Regions from separate parts of the Pseudoalteromonas sp. S2721 genome, predicted to be linked through region 3. Evidence: predicted binding sites of a transcription regulator. Region 3 holds the regulator's gene; each other region holds the start of a gene.
What was found. Region 3 encodes sigma-54, which starts transcription at its own class of promoters, with help from an activator protein. Its sites were predicted from a motif close to GTTGGCACGNNNNTNGNNT; they were not measured.

Region 1: the regulator sigma-54 is predicted to act here: its motif matches at 1,413-1,431, upstream of CWC02_RS08325 (LruC domain-containing protein).
Region 2: the regulator sigma-54 is predicted to act here: its motif matches at 2,516-2,534, upstream of CWC02_RS15370 (flagellar basal body rod protein FlgF).
Region 4: the regulator sigma-54 is predicted to act here: its motif matches at 1,254-1,272, upstream of CWC02_RS11615 (TorF family putative porin).

What each region holds. Positions count from the first base shown of each region.
Region 1 is NZ_PNCZ01000017.1:17,655-21,214, reverse strand. It holds gene CWC02_RS08325 (LruC domain-containing protein) at 1-1,379, opposite strand, end outside; gene CWC02_RS08320 (ATP-binding protein) at 1,605-3,560, shown strand, end outside.
Region 2 is NZ_PNCZ01000040.1:55,832-59,391, forward strand. It holds gene CWC02_RS15355 (flagellar basal body P-ring protein FlgI) at 1-195, opposite strand, end outside; gene flgH (flagellar basal body L-ring protein FlgH) at 208-891, opposite strand; gene flgG (flagellar basal-body rod protein FlgG) at 907-1,695, opposite strand; gene CWC02_RS15370 (flagellar basal body rod protein FlgF) at 1,717-2,481, opposite strand; gene flgE (flagellar hook protein FlgE) at 2,642-3,560, opposite strand, start outside.
Region 3 is NZ_PNCZ01000008.1:66,916-70,475, forward strand. It holds gene lptA (lipopolysaccharide transport periplasmic protein LptA) at 1-245, shown strand, start outside; gene lptB (LPS export ABC transporter ATP-binding protein) at 242-967, shown strand; gene CWC02_RS03610 (RNA polymerase factor sigma-54) at 1,074-2,570, shown strand; gene hpf (ribosome hibernation promoting factor) at 2,597-2,884, shown strand; gene ptsN (PTS IIA-like nitrogen regulatory protein PtsN) at 2,888-3,340, shown strand; gene rapZ (RNase adapter RapZ) at 3,341-3,560, shown strand, end outside.
Region 4 is NZ_PNCZ01000028.1:12,218-15,777, forward strand. It holds gene CWC02_RS11610 (hypothetical protein) at 1-1,082, shown strand, start outside; gene CWC02_RS11615 (TorF family putative porin) at 1,371-2,048, shown strand; gene CWC02_RS11620 (aldo/keto reductase) at 2,114-3,007, opposite strand; gene CWC02_RS11625 (YIP1 family protein) at 3,178-3,560, shown strand, end outside.

The DNA of each region.
Region 1 (3,560 bases), on a different contig from region 3:
TCCTCAAATGCAAGTGTTACCCAGCTATTTTCTCCTGGGTAAACTAGGCTTCCCAATGTTGTTACAGAGTAATCTTCTACCTCCCCACCAATAACACCACCAGTTGCTGTAATTGGATTGGTTTCACTACCATCAGTTACACGAAAGCGAGACCAGGTTGTTCCCATAACGGCATCATCTGGAACATTAACCAAAATGCTATTATCGCCTTGGTTTAACCGATATTTAGACACCGTAATTTCATCCGCATCAAATTGGTAATTCTGATCCCAATCAAACCATGCGTATAGATATGTCTCGTCATTTGCAGAGGTAACAATAATTTGACTGGTATTGCCTGCTACCAAATCAGTGACGAACTTAACGCCGTCATCTGATTGATCATCAGGTGTTAAAAGTAAGTCTGAACGTGTATTAATATTCTCGCCATCTACTGTAGCACCTAAGTAAACCAAATTAGTTTGATCTGCATTTGGGTCAAATAAATGTCTTGCGCCACTGTCTTCGAGTGAGGTTTGATAAGGAGCAGGTGCATCACCAAAATCGATTGAATTATCCGTTACCTTTACCTCAGCAATTGCGCAGCGTGCACCATCATTTTGATTTGATGTAGGCCCTAAAGTAAACACCGCAGCAGTTGGCGTGTAACCGTTTACAGGGCTAATGCTAAGGTCTACTTTGTGTATTTTACCGCTTCGGTTATTACTAAAGTAAAACTGTCCTTTTACATCAAAATACCCAGCACCATTCGCTCCGGTATCACCAGCTATATCTAAGTTCGCCACAAATGTGGGTGTCTGATTATTAAGATCTATTTCGTATAAGTCGCCATTTGATTCAACTGCATACAAAAGGTTGCTATTAGGATGAAAAGCAAAATCATAAATAGCTAACCCCCAGCTAGCTGAACCCGCAACTAAATCAGCTTGATATTCATCAGCAGGCTCTGTCAAATCAATACCGTACAATCCGAATTTGGGATGATACAAATAATATACCGCCTGATTAGTTTCACTATTTACATGGATGTCACCCACATAGAAGTTAGTATCAGGCAGACCGTTAACCACGAGTCGTTCTAGTTGATAATCATCACCAATTTTGACAACACTCTTCGGGCTTTGCTTACTAAAGCCATACATATATTGGTCTTTATAGTTAAAACCCACAGCATTTACGCTTTCATTGTTTGTTTCGTCACTAAAGTTTAATGACGGTGCTAATACTGTCGCTTTAGCAGAGACCAAATCAATTCCAAACATTTGTGCAGGTGTACCTTGTATTAGAAATGCTTTACTTGGGCATTCTTCAAACGGAGCTGCGCTTACATAACTAGTGGCAAGCACTGATAAAAGACAGACGGGTATTTTGCTTTTCATAATTACACTCTCCTGTGGTTATGTAATTATTTAAAGCAGCAATTGTTCCAAAATATAACTCATTAAAAAATAAGGTTTTAAATATTTTTTGTAGATTCTTTTTGCAAGATGCAACCATCTATATCGCAAAATGCAATTCTTTTTAATCACAAAAAACAAATTTACTCAACACAAAAGCATGATGTGCTAGAATTGCTTCAGAAAAAATAATAATAAATGTTAAAAATGAACTTTAAAGCTCTTGTTATTCTGCTGTGTACCTTGTCATTTGCATCAATTGCGTCAACTCTACAAGGCCACATTGATGAAGCTAGAACAATAAGCGATTACCAAGAACGCTATAAATATTTAACAAATATAGATAAACGCCTTATTGAATCTGCCAGTTTTGCTGAGCGATTAAGCTTTAATGTTAGATTAATTCACGTTCATATACACCTAGGTCAGTTTCAACAGGCGCAAAATATAGTAGAAGAACTTGAGTCTTCTCCAAAATATAAAAGTGACTCCTCTATTTATAGCGAATTGTATTTAGTCAAAGCTCGATTGGCATATAGTGCAAATAAATTAGAATCTGCAATTCACTTATCTCAACAAAATGTCGCGCTGTTTCAGCGTTTGCAACTCACCGATTACGAAATTGATGCCGTTGCGAGCCTTGTCAGTGCTTATCATAATGCAGGTGAATATCAAGCAGCCTTAAACTTGCTTGAGGTTTATATTCACGACAACAATCGAGAATTATCCTTAAAGCAAAAAGAAATGCTCTACCATGGTTATTCGCGTAATCTTGAACAGTTAGACCGGTTAACCCTTGCCCTAGAATATAAGCTAAAACGCCGTGAAGTTATTCAGCAAATGTCGCCGTCTATTTCATTACAAGCAGGTATAAGTTATTCAATTGCCCAAAGTTATTTAGATTTAGAACAATACGAAAAAGCAAAGAGCGAGTTTATTACAGCCCTTAGTTTTGATAGGCAAACGGGTTCACTATCTGATATCGGACATAGTTTAGTTAAGCTATCCCAATGCGAATATGGACTTAAAAACTACCCTGCAGCACTTGCATACGCACAAGAGGCTAAGCTGGTCTTCGCTAGTTATAACAGTACGCGAAATACTGCCTGGGCAAACCATAATATTGCGATAAATTTGCTCGAAATAGATAAACCTGACCAAGCATTAAGCATTGAAAAACAAGTGCTCATTGAACTCAAGCAAGACGATCACTTATATATAGATGTATTACTTACATTAGCTAAGCTGTACATTGGCTCTACTGAGCACGAACAAGCTAAACATTATGCTGAGCAAGCCTACCAGTTAAGTAAACAAAAAAATAAGCTGCAAAAACAAATCATTGCCCTAGAACATTTGATCACTGTGACAGAAAAACAAGCTGATTATAAACAAGCCCTGTCGTATCAACGTGCTATTACAGAGCTTGAAAAAGGCTTTGCCCGTAACAACTACAACCAGCGTTTAGCTGAGCTACAAAACTCCATTGCAATGCGCGACCGCGATTTAGCAATACAAGATTTAAAACTTCAAGACAATGAAAAAAGCCAAGCTATTGCCGCACAACGTCAAGCTATTTTATACAGCGTCTTATTATTTAGCCTGCTTTTAGCTGCAATGGGCATTGCTTTATTAAGAATAAGACAGAGAAAACAGCTTATTGAACAGCGCCGAAATTATCTGGATAAACAAATCAGTCAACGTAGTAAGTTATTATCACAAGTAGCTCACGAACTAAGTGGTCCATTAACAGGGTTGCGCTTACACCTTGAAACGCTTCAAGCAGGCCTAGCCCAATTTAATGAGCTTACTTACGAAAAACTTAACCAAAAAATCACCGACATGGCAACTTTAGTGACTGATTTAAATAAAATTTCACTTTTAGAACAAAGCAGCTTTCAGCTCAACGTAACAACAATTAATGCGGCTGAGTATTTCCAAAGTTTACACGCAGATATGCTGATCCAGCTTGAAAAATTTGAAGTGACATTTACACAAAATGTTGCTGATGAACTAAGTTTTGAGTGCGATGCAACACGGCTTTCACAGTTATTTGCAAACTTAATCAGTAATTCGCTTAAGTACACAAATCACCCTGGTAAGATTAATTTGACGATTAGCCAAAACCAAACACAGCTTTTAATCTGCTATGAAGATTCATCC
Region 2 (3,560 bases), on a different contig from region 3:
TAACATGGCTTTAAAGCTTTGTTGAGTAAATCGGCTTTGTTCGCCTGTGCCAGGCAAACCAACAACCAATCCATAACCCACTAATTGGTTAGAGCGTACGCCCTCAACCATAGATACATCTTTGACTCGCTCAGCCTGTGCAGAAAACTGCAGGCTAATTAAGCAAAGAGCGATGATGTATTTAAACCCATTCATGACTTTATTCCTCTAAAATGGGAAAAGCGAACTACTAAAGAAACGAGACAGCCAACCTGCACTTTGCGTTTCTTGAATTTGCCCTTTACCTGAGTATTGAATTCGCGCATTAGCAATACGATTGGAAGTTACCGTGTTATCTGCTTGCACATCTTCAGGACGAACTAAACCTTCTAGGCGAATAAATTCTTCACCAGTATTCAAAGTGAGCCATTTTTCACCACGAATAACCAAGTTCCCATTCGGTAAAACACGCATCACATTGACAGAAATATCACCAAATAAGCTATTTGATTGGTTAGACTTTGAATCGCCTTTAAACGATGCCCCTGAGCCAATACCAAACTGAATGCTGTCGCCACCAATGTTAACCGGGTTTCCGCCAAGCCCAATAACAGGGTCTAAACTAGCATCTGTTTCTTTGTCGGTTTCAGTTTTTGCCGCTTTAGTTGCTTGGGTAGACTCTTGCAATTTAACAGTGATGATATCGCCGGCGCGTAATGCCTTTTTATCTGAGTACAAGTCATTTGCCGAATAACTATCAAACAACGAACCTGTTGGTACCACTTGTTCAGTACTTGGTTCCGGATACATAGGCGCATAGTAAGGGTCATCCTGAACCACATGATGATTTTGCGTTGTCATACAACCACCCAGCATCAATGCTGCTGATGTGACTAAGATAATATTACGCATGCTGCCTCCTACCCATTAAAGTTGCTGATTGATGTAACTAAGCATTTCATCAACCGCTGAAATCACTTTTGAATTCATTTCATAAATTCGTTGCGTTTCAATCAAGTTAACAAGCTCTTCCGTTACATTCACGTTAGAGGTTTCAAGGGAACCTTGAACCACAGTGCCTAAACCATCGATACCAGGATTACCTTGCACAGGTGCGCCACTCACAGCGGTTTCTGTGTATAAGTTTTGCCCCATAGGCTCAAGGCCCGATGGATTAATAAAATCACTAATGGTGAGCTGACCGATGACCACGTTCTCTGCTTGACCTGAAATACGCACTGATACTTCACCGTCTTGTGAAACAGTAATTGATTGTGCATCGTCTGGTACGTTCATTTCTGGTTGTAATGGAAAACCCGCGCCGGAAGTTACAATGCGACCATCTTCGTCAGTCGTGAATTGACCATTACGTGAATAGGCAATATTGCCATCTGGTAATTGCACTTCAAAAAAACCTGGGCCTGAGATCATCCAGTCCAATGAATTTTCAGTGGTAAGCATATTACCTTGTGAAAAGTTCTTTTGGTTAGCAACCACTTTGGCACCGGCACCAAGCATTAAGCCTGACGGCATTTCAGTGTCTTGCGACGAGCGGCCACCTGGCTGGTTAATGTTTTGATATAGTAAATCTTCAAATACGGCGCGGCTTTTTTTGTAGCCTACCGTGCTGGCATTCGCGAGATTATTTGAGATCACCGAAATATCGGTTTGCTGGGCGTCAAGCCCGGTTTTACTGATCCATAATGCAGGATTCATAACTCTACCCTCTCAGTCATCTTAAACAATGCGTAACAGCTGATCTTGACGCTCATCGAGCTCTTCGGCTGTTTTCATCAATTTAACTTGTAATTCAAATTGGCGTTGATTGCTGATCATATCGACCATTTCATGCACTGGGTTTACGTTCGACATTTCAAGCGTTCCCGACAATACTTTTACGTTAGGTGAAATGTCACAAAAGCCACAAAGGTCATTGACCAACATGTCTTCTTTTGGTCGAAATAAACCGTCATTGCCTTTTTCAAGCTGAGTGTTATCAGCCTCAATCACTTTTAAGCGATCAACCACTTCCAAAAAGTTAGCAGGCGCACCTTGCGGGCGAACCTGAATAGCGCCATCTTCACTAAACTCAACTTTTTCAATAGGCAATGGCAAAATGATTGGACCACCTTCGCCAATTACTTGACGGCCATGGCTGGTGATCAATGCGCCATCTGGAGTAATGTTTAATGTGCCAGTTTTGGTGTACGCCTCATTGCCGGATGCATCTTGTACGCTCAACCAACCACGGTCGCTCATCGCGATATCAAGCTCACGGCCAGTTTCAACAAAACCACCCGATTCCATATTAGATCCTGGGCGTTCTTGCATAGCAAACACCCTAGATGGCAGACCTTCACCAAAGGCTTGCATAGAGCGAGCTTGTGCAAAATCAGCTTTAAAGCCAGTGGTGTTAGCATTAGCAAGATTGTTGGCCTTGAGCTCAAGACCTCGCAAACTTTGCTTAGCACCCGACATGGCAATGTAGACCATTTTGTCCATAACATTGACTCACTAAAAATACGATAATTAGGAAATGCAATAAAAGTGCCAAAGTAAAATTGACGCTAAAATAGAAGAGAAAAATGAATAGTAAGAATGAAAAAAGGCTGCCAATAGAGGAAGCAGCCTTCGTGTCGGATTAAGCTTAGAACCGTTAAGATTAACGGATCTGTAGGATGTTCTGTTGTAGTGTTGAGTTAACCTCAAGCGCACGTGAATTTGCTTGGAAGTTACGCTGAGCACTAATTAAGTCAACAAGTTCATTGGTTAAGTTAACGTTTGATTGCTCAAGCGCTGATGAGTTAATTGAACCTAGAGTACCTGAACCTGGTTCACCCGCAATCGGCTCACCTGACGTTAAACTCTTCTTCCATGAGGTATCACCAACTTGTTGCAAGCCCTGTGAATTAGAGAAGCGCACCATAGCAACTTGACCTAGGAACGACGTATCTCCATTACTGTATGACGCAACAATTTTACCGTCAGAACCGATATCAATTCCTGATAGACGACCTACAGTCGCACCATCTTGCTCTAATGCTTTTACTTCAAAGTTACTTGCGTATTGAGTTGGAACTTTATTTGCTGTTGCCGCTTCATCACGCCAGTTAATAGTCACATCATCAGGGAAACTTGCACCATTCGAAAGTAAATCAGAAAGGCCTGTCGCAGCACCTAAACCACTCGGTAACGTTAATGGATTAAATGTTGTATCAGTATTCGCTGTACCATCTGTACTTTGTGGTAAGCCACTGGCATCAAACTGAAAAGTTGATAATGGTGTATAAGGTGTTGTGGTTTGCTCAACACCTGTTGCATCAAATGGCTTTTCATCTAATGTAGCGTATACTTCCCACTCATTTTCATTACCAGTCACTGTAGAATCAGTTTTCACAAAGAAGAACTGTAGAATATGCGGTTCACCTAATGAGTCATACACCGTTGTCGATGTAGAGCTGTTATAAGTTGCACTTGTTTCTGGATCGAATGGTGTCACAGTTGGCGCAGAGGCACGTGAATCAAGGTTAAATGACGAATAGACATTCGTGGTTGCACGTGGTGAACCTGATGCATCTGGA
Region 3 (3,560 bases):
AAGCTGATGGTACCGTGATGAGCGCCAGCGCCGAAGAAGTTCGTTATGATGTTGCGAAACGCTTCTTAACACTCAATGGCGAAGCTGAAGTCACTCAAGCGGGTCAAAAAGTAACGGCAAAAAGCATTACCTATGATATGGCTCAACAGCTGATCAGCGCAGAAAAAGACGAAAACTCAACAGATCGTGTACACACTATTTTAGTGCCTGTAGAAAATAAAAAAGACGATAAAGGCCAACCATGAGCACATTAAAAGCAGAGCTTTTAGCTAAAAGCTACAAAGGCCGCCAAGTGGTTAAAAATGTCGGTCTTGAAGTTGAAGCGGGCAGTATTGTTGGCTTGTTAGGGCCAAATGGTGCAGGTAAAACAACGACCTTCTATATGATTGTAGGCCTCGTACCAAGCGACAAAGGAAAAATAAGCATCGATGATAACGATATCACGCTTTTGCCAATGCACAGCCGTGCGCGCTTAGGTATTGGTTATCTACCACAAGAGTCGTCTATTTTTCGAAAATTAACAGTTTACCAAAACTTGATGGCCATATTAGAGACCCGCAAAGATCTTAACAAAACAACGCGCGAAGAGACGCTTAACAACTTATTAGATGAATTTAGCATTCAACATATTCGCGATAGCCAAGGTATGGCACTGTCAGGTGGTGAACGACGCCGCGTTGAAATTGCACGTGCATTAGCCGCTAATCCTAAATTTATCCTTTTAGATGAGCCTTTTGCTGGTGTTGATCCTATTTCGGTGTTAGATATAAAGAAAATTATTGAGCACCTAAAAAATCGTGGTATTGGTGTACTTATTACTGACCATAATGTTCGAGAAACCCTTGATGTTTGTGAAAAAGCCTACATTGTTTCTCATGGGGAGCTAATTGCATCAGGGACACCTGAGCACGTATTAGCTGACCAAACTGTACGTGATGTTTATCTAGGCGAGCAATTCAGGCTGTAACCATTACGCCACCGACTAGAGCATCTGCTAGACTTATACAATGACAAAAAATCGATAACAGTGTCTTCACCGTTACCGATAACTTAAAAAGGATTGTTAGGGATACATGAGGCAATCATTACAGCTGCGCATGGGCCAGCAACTTACAATGACTCCACAACTGCAACAAGCCATTCGCTTGTTGCAGCTCAGTACATTGGATCTCCAGCAAGAAATTCAAGAAGCGCTTGATAGTAATCCTCTGCTTGAAGTGGAAGAAGCGGATTACAACGAAGAAAGCATCGGTAAGAATGAGCAAAAAGCGGAGTCTGACGATGTACAAGTCAGCGCGTCTGCCGACGAAGCACCTAGCGAATTCGAGCAAGAAAGCAGTGATGCTCTGAGTAAGGATACGGTTAGCGATGACTTAGCTATGGATGTTACGTGGGATGAGTACATGAGTGCCGCCCCATCAACATCGTCTGGGCCAATGCCTGAAGACGAGTCTATTTACCAAGGTGCTTCAACAGAAACACTGCAAGAATATTTAATGTGGCAACTACAGCTCACACCATTTAGTCCTACCGATGAAGCGATTGCCGTTGCCATCGTTGAAGCTATCGATGACTCAGGTATTTTAACGGTTAGCTGCGAAGATATTGTCGAAAGCTTTAATCAAAATAATGATGAAGAAGAAATCGAACTCGATGAAGTTGAAGCTGTCTTAAAAAGAATACAGTTATTCGATCCAGTTGGTATCGGCGCGCGAAGTTTACAAGAGTGCCTGTGTATACAACTTCGTCAATTCGATGCCAATACGCCATATTTAGCTGAAACTAAAATGGTTTTATCTGAGCATATCGAATTATTAGCAAGTCGCGACTATCGCACTTTAATGAAAAAGACTAAGCTTAAAGAAAACGAGCTTAAAGAAGTGATGACGCTCATTCACAGCTTAAATCCTAAGCCTGCGGATAGCATAGTACGCGAAGAATCTGAGTACGTCATACCCGATGTATCAGTGAAAAAAGTGAAAGGCCGCTGGGTAGTCGAGTTAAACCCAGATTGTATGCCAAAAATTAGAGTGAATAGCCAATATGCAGCGATGTCTCGCTCTGTTAAATCAAGTAGCGACAGCCAATTTATTCGTTCTCACTTACAAGAAGCAAAGTGGTTTATTAAGAGCTTAGAAAGCCGTAACGATACTTTACTAAAAGTGACCAACTGTATCGTGCAACAACAGCAAGCTTTCTTTGAACATGGCCCAGAAGCAATGAAGCCAATGGTGCTAAACGATGTCGCTGAAATGGTCGAAATGCATGAATCGACGATTTCTCGGGTTACAACACAAAAATATATGCATACCCCAAGGGGAATTTTTGAGTTGAAATATTTCTTCTCAAGCCATGTCAGCACCGAAAATGGTGGTGAGTGTTCTTCTACAGCAATTCGCGCTTTAATCAAGAAGTTAGTTGCTGCAGAAAACTCGGTTAAACCATTGAGTGATAGCAAAATTGCAGATATATTGGCTGAGCAAGGAATTAAAGTAGCTAGACGTACAATTGCAAAATATCGTGAGTCTCTAGCAATACCTCCGTCTAATCAGCGTAAAAGTCTGATTTAGACGTTTTACATAGAAGGAAAATGCTTATGCAACTAAATTTAACTGGTCGTCACGTAGAAGTCACTGATTCATTAAGAGACTATGTAAACACTAAGTTCGCAAAACTAGAAAGGCATTTTGATCATATTAATAATGTTCATGTCATTTTAGATGTAGAAAAATTAAGCCAAAAAGCAGAAGCAACTTTACATGTAAACGGAGGCGAGCTGTTCGCTTCTACAGAACATCAAGATATGTACGCAGCAATTGACTCATTGATCGATAAACTTGATCGCCAAGTCATTAAGCATAAAGAGAAATTAGCTCGACATTAAATTATGAAACTTAGTTCACTTACTAATCAGGACTGCAGCAAAGCTGCGGTCCTTTTTAATAGCAAAAAAAGAATTCTTGAGTATATTAGCGAGTTAGCTCACCAGCAGTTTCCTCATTTATCTCAACAAGATATCCTAGATGCTTTTCTGAACAGGGAAAAGTTAGGTAGTACAGGTATCGGCCGAGGAATAGCTATTCCCCACGGTCGAATGAGTGGTGCTGATGAACCTCATGCATTTATTATTGTCAGTGAATCTCCCATCAATTTTGATGCGATAGACAATCGTCCCGTTGATATTTTTGTGGCACTCATCGTACCAGATGGCGATTGCCAGTTGCACTTGAAGACCTTGTCAACAATTGCTGATAGACTTAAAGATAAAGATTTTTGTAAACAGTTGCGAAGTGCTACAAGCGATCAGCAACTATTTCAAGTAATTGCATCAGAGGCATAAATGGAATTAATAATTATCAGCGGTCGCTCAGGCTCGGGGAAATCGGTCGCTTTACGAGTTCTTGAAGACTTAGGCTACTACTGTGTTGATAATATTCCTGTCAACCTACTGCCTTCGCTCGTGCGAAGTGTTTCTGATAATTATGACAAAATTGCCGTCAGTATCGACGTACGTAACTTACCGAAAGAGCAGCAAGAGTTTAATGATATTCTTGAGTACC
Region 4 (3,560 bases), on a different contig from region 3:
CTGATATCAGCTTAAACCTTATGGCAGTTAAAGTAGAAAACCACCCTGAAGACTTTTTAGGTTGGTGCTATGAGCTATTAAGTGCAAGCCGCGATCGCATTAACTACGATCTGTTAGAAGATAAGCAATTACCCACTCTTAAAAAACTTCATGACTTATTAATTTCTGCAATCAGCTTTTTGCAGCTAAAAACATTAAGGGTTGCGCCATGGCCTGTTATTGCAGGCTTCATCGAGCAGCATAAAGAGCTTGTAGCCCTTGATGAGCAACTACGCTTAGCTAAGTACATTGCTGCAATTAAATCGCAATCCCTAAAAGAGATGATCCCAGAAGACCGTTTAGCGTTTTCAGGTAAACACAGTGCCTCGCTTGATCCAAGTAGCTATAACTTCGACGTTGAATGGTTTGCTTCTACTAAGAACGCGAAAGGTTTCCACCAAATGTTGAGTGATTTACCAGGTGCGTTCGATGAGGCGCTTGCACACATTCCACTTGAGGGTGAAGTAACGCAAGAACATTATCAGCATTTTATGGTTGCTTACTTCATGGCATTTAATGGCAGCGATGAAAAGCCAACGCTTGCTCCTGCTACTCGCTTGCTTGCGATGCGCCGACCTGACGTGTTTACACCAATCGTAAATAGTAAACTTGATGCCCTTTGTGCGGCATTAGGCATTACTAAGCTTAATAACCGTGATTTTGAGCGCTACTGGCAAGATGTTGTCGAAGCAATACATAGCATGCCTTGGTTCAAAATGGCCAGTGCAGCAAATGAGCTTGAACAATCTCTGGTTGAAATCAAAGCCCTATTGCCTAACTTCTTTTATTATGCAGATAAAAGTACCGCTGATAACTCTAACTATATTAAGTTGTTAAACAAACCTAAGAGTACCACGAGCTCAGCAGGTAAAAAGACCGTACGCCGTGGCAAAGAATCAGCAGAGATACTGGTAGACCGAGCATTAGCAAATGATGATATCCCTGAACATATCAAAGCTAAGCGCGATTCAATCATCAGTGAAGTAGAAAAAGGCCGCAGTGTTGAAGAAACCATTAGTCTAATGCGTGCAATTTTCGGCTAAGTTACTCTCAAATAAGCAAAACCCGGTTGCTTCGCAATTGTGCAACCGGGTTATTTTTTGCACCACACATGTGCGCATGAACAATTCAAATAACCATCCTTTTCACAATTAAACAAGTTTAAAAGCCTGTTTTTAAAGCCTTTAAGCATAAAATATCCCGTTAGAAATTAACTTGGCACAACCAGTGCAATATCGTATCCAGACAACACATAGAAAATGTCCTCAAATAATAACCAGACTGCAATCTGAAAATGGGACAAAATCAACATAACAACAGGATACAGAAACATGCTAAAACTAAAAAAAACGGTCGCAGCAAGCGCCCTTGCGCTATTAACTTTGAGCTCAACATATAGCTATGCAGAAGTCACAGCAAACGCTGCGGCAACTTCAAACTACTTATGGCGTGGTCAAGAGCAAGGCGGTGGTGATGCTGCAATCCAAGGTGGTATCGACTACGCAAGTGAATCTGGCTTTTATGCGGGTACTTGGGTATCGAATGCTAGCTGGGCTGACGACATGACTTACGAGCTAGACCTTTATGCTGGTTTTGGCGGTGAAATCAATGAAACCTTTAGCTACGATGTTGGCTACATTTATTATGCATACCCAGATGCAGCGTCTTACACAGATGCAGACTTCTCAGAAATCTACGGTAGCATTAGCATGGGTAGTTTCACCTTTGGTGCAGCTGTCCTAGCAACATCAGCAGCAAGCGGTGACGGTACAGATTTTGGTGATTCACTTTATTTAAATGCTGACTACAGTTTCCCAGTTGGCAGTACCGGTGCAGAAATGGCCCTTCACTTAGGTCATTACTCAGGGGATTTCATTGGTGATGATGACATCATCGACTACGGTGTTTCAGTGTCGAAAGACGGCTTTACTTTCGGTCTTTCAGACAACGACATTGATGGTTCAGATGTAAAAGTGTACGTCGCTTACGCGGTTGACTTCACTTTATAAAGAATGTGTTACTTGCTGCAACACGAAGGGCCGTTAAGGCCCTTTTCTCATTTATATCAATACACTTATGGTACACTATGACCAGTTGAGCCTTGCCAAATGCGATACCATTGTTCACGGTTCATAGTAAGCTGCTTAGCGTCAACAGCTGATTTAACACGCTCAATATTACCCGTACCAAGTACCACAGACGGTGCACTTGGGTGCATTAACAGCCAAGCATAAACAACCTGATCAATGGCTGTGGCGCCAATTTCAGCCCCAACCTGCTCCAACACTGCACGTAAACGCACCGCTTTTTCATCTTCACTTGAGAATAAGCGACCCCCAGCTAATGGAGACCAAAGCATAGGTTTGATATCAAGTAATTGGCATTGGTCTAAGCTGCCATCATCAAGGGCTTTCATCTCGTAAGGTGAAAACTCAATTTGATTAGTCACAAGCTCAAAGTCTAAACGCGACTGCAACAAGCTAAGTTGCGATGGGGTAAAATTAGATACACCAAAGTCAAGCACATCACCATTTGCTTTTAGGGTATTAAATGCTTGTGCCATTTCATCGGCGTTCATCAAGTAATCAGGGCGATGAATAAGTAATACATCTAAACGATCAGTGCTGAAGTTTTTAAGTGACTGCTGTGCCGAGGCAATAATATGCGCGGCACTTGAATCATAATGATTTGCTTTGCCTTGTAGCCCTAGGCTTGCAAACGCAGGCTTGATACCACACTTTGTGATTATTTTGATTTCATCACGAATACTTGGTTTTAGTTTAAGTGCTTTACCAAATTCAGCTTCACAACCGTATTCACCGTAAATGTCAGCGTGATCGGTATGTGACACCCCCATTTCAATTGCATTTTCTAAAAAACTTAAGCATTGCTGGGGCGTTATCTGCCAATCTAGCAAACGCCAGAACCCTAATACCAACTCATCAATACAACGATCATTGTTATTCACCATAACGACCTACTTTTCCTAATAAACTCGACTCAAATTAACTCTTTAACCATATCACAGATTTACCAATCACAGCTGTTAACATACAGTTACAAAATAGATTGCTAATTTGTTACTAAACAGGATATTTTAGTACCTAAAAACAAATGTTATAAAACAAGGAATAAAAAATGAAATCGTCAAATGTTATGACTGCTTTGGTTGATATTTTTATCAGTCCAAGCAGAGCCTTTAATGGTTTAAAAGAGGCAAAAGGTTGGTCTTTTGTTGCCTTTATTTTACTTGCCGGCATTCTCGCTGCCAGCATGTTTGCTTTTTACAATAAGGCTGACCCGCAGTTTTTAATAGATCAACAAGTGGCAGCGGCCAGTGTTGATGCCACCATTGCAGAACAAAAAATGATTCGCCAAAGCATGGAGCAAACCATAGATATGCAAGTATGGTTTGCTATGTTTGGTGGCATTATTGGTTTGGCTGTTATTAATGCTCTAATGGCAGGCTACTACCTATTTGTATCTAAGCAAGACCCAGAAGCTAATTATGGCTATGGTGC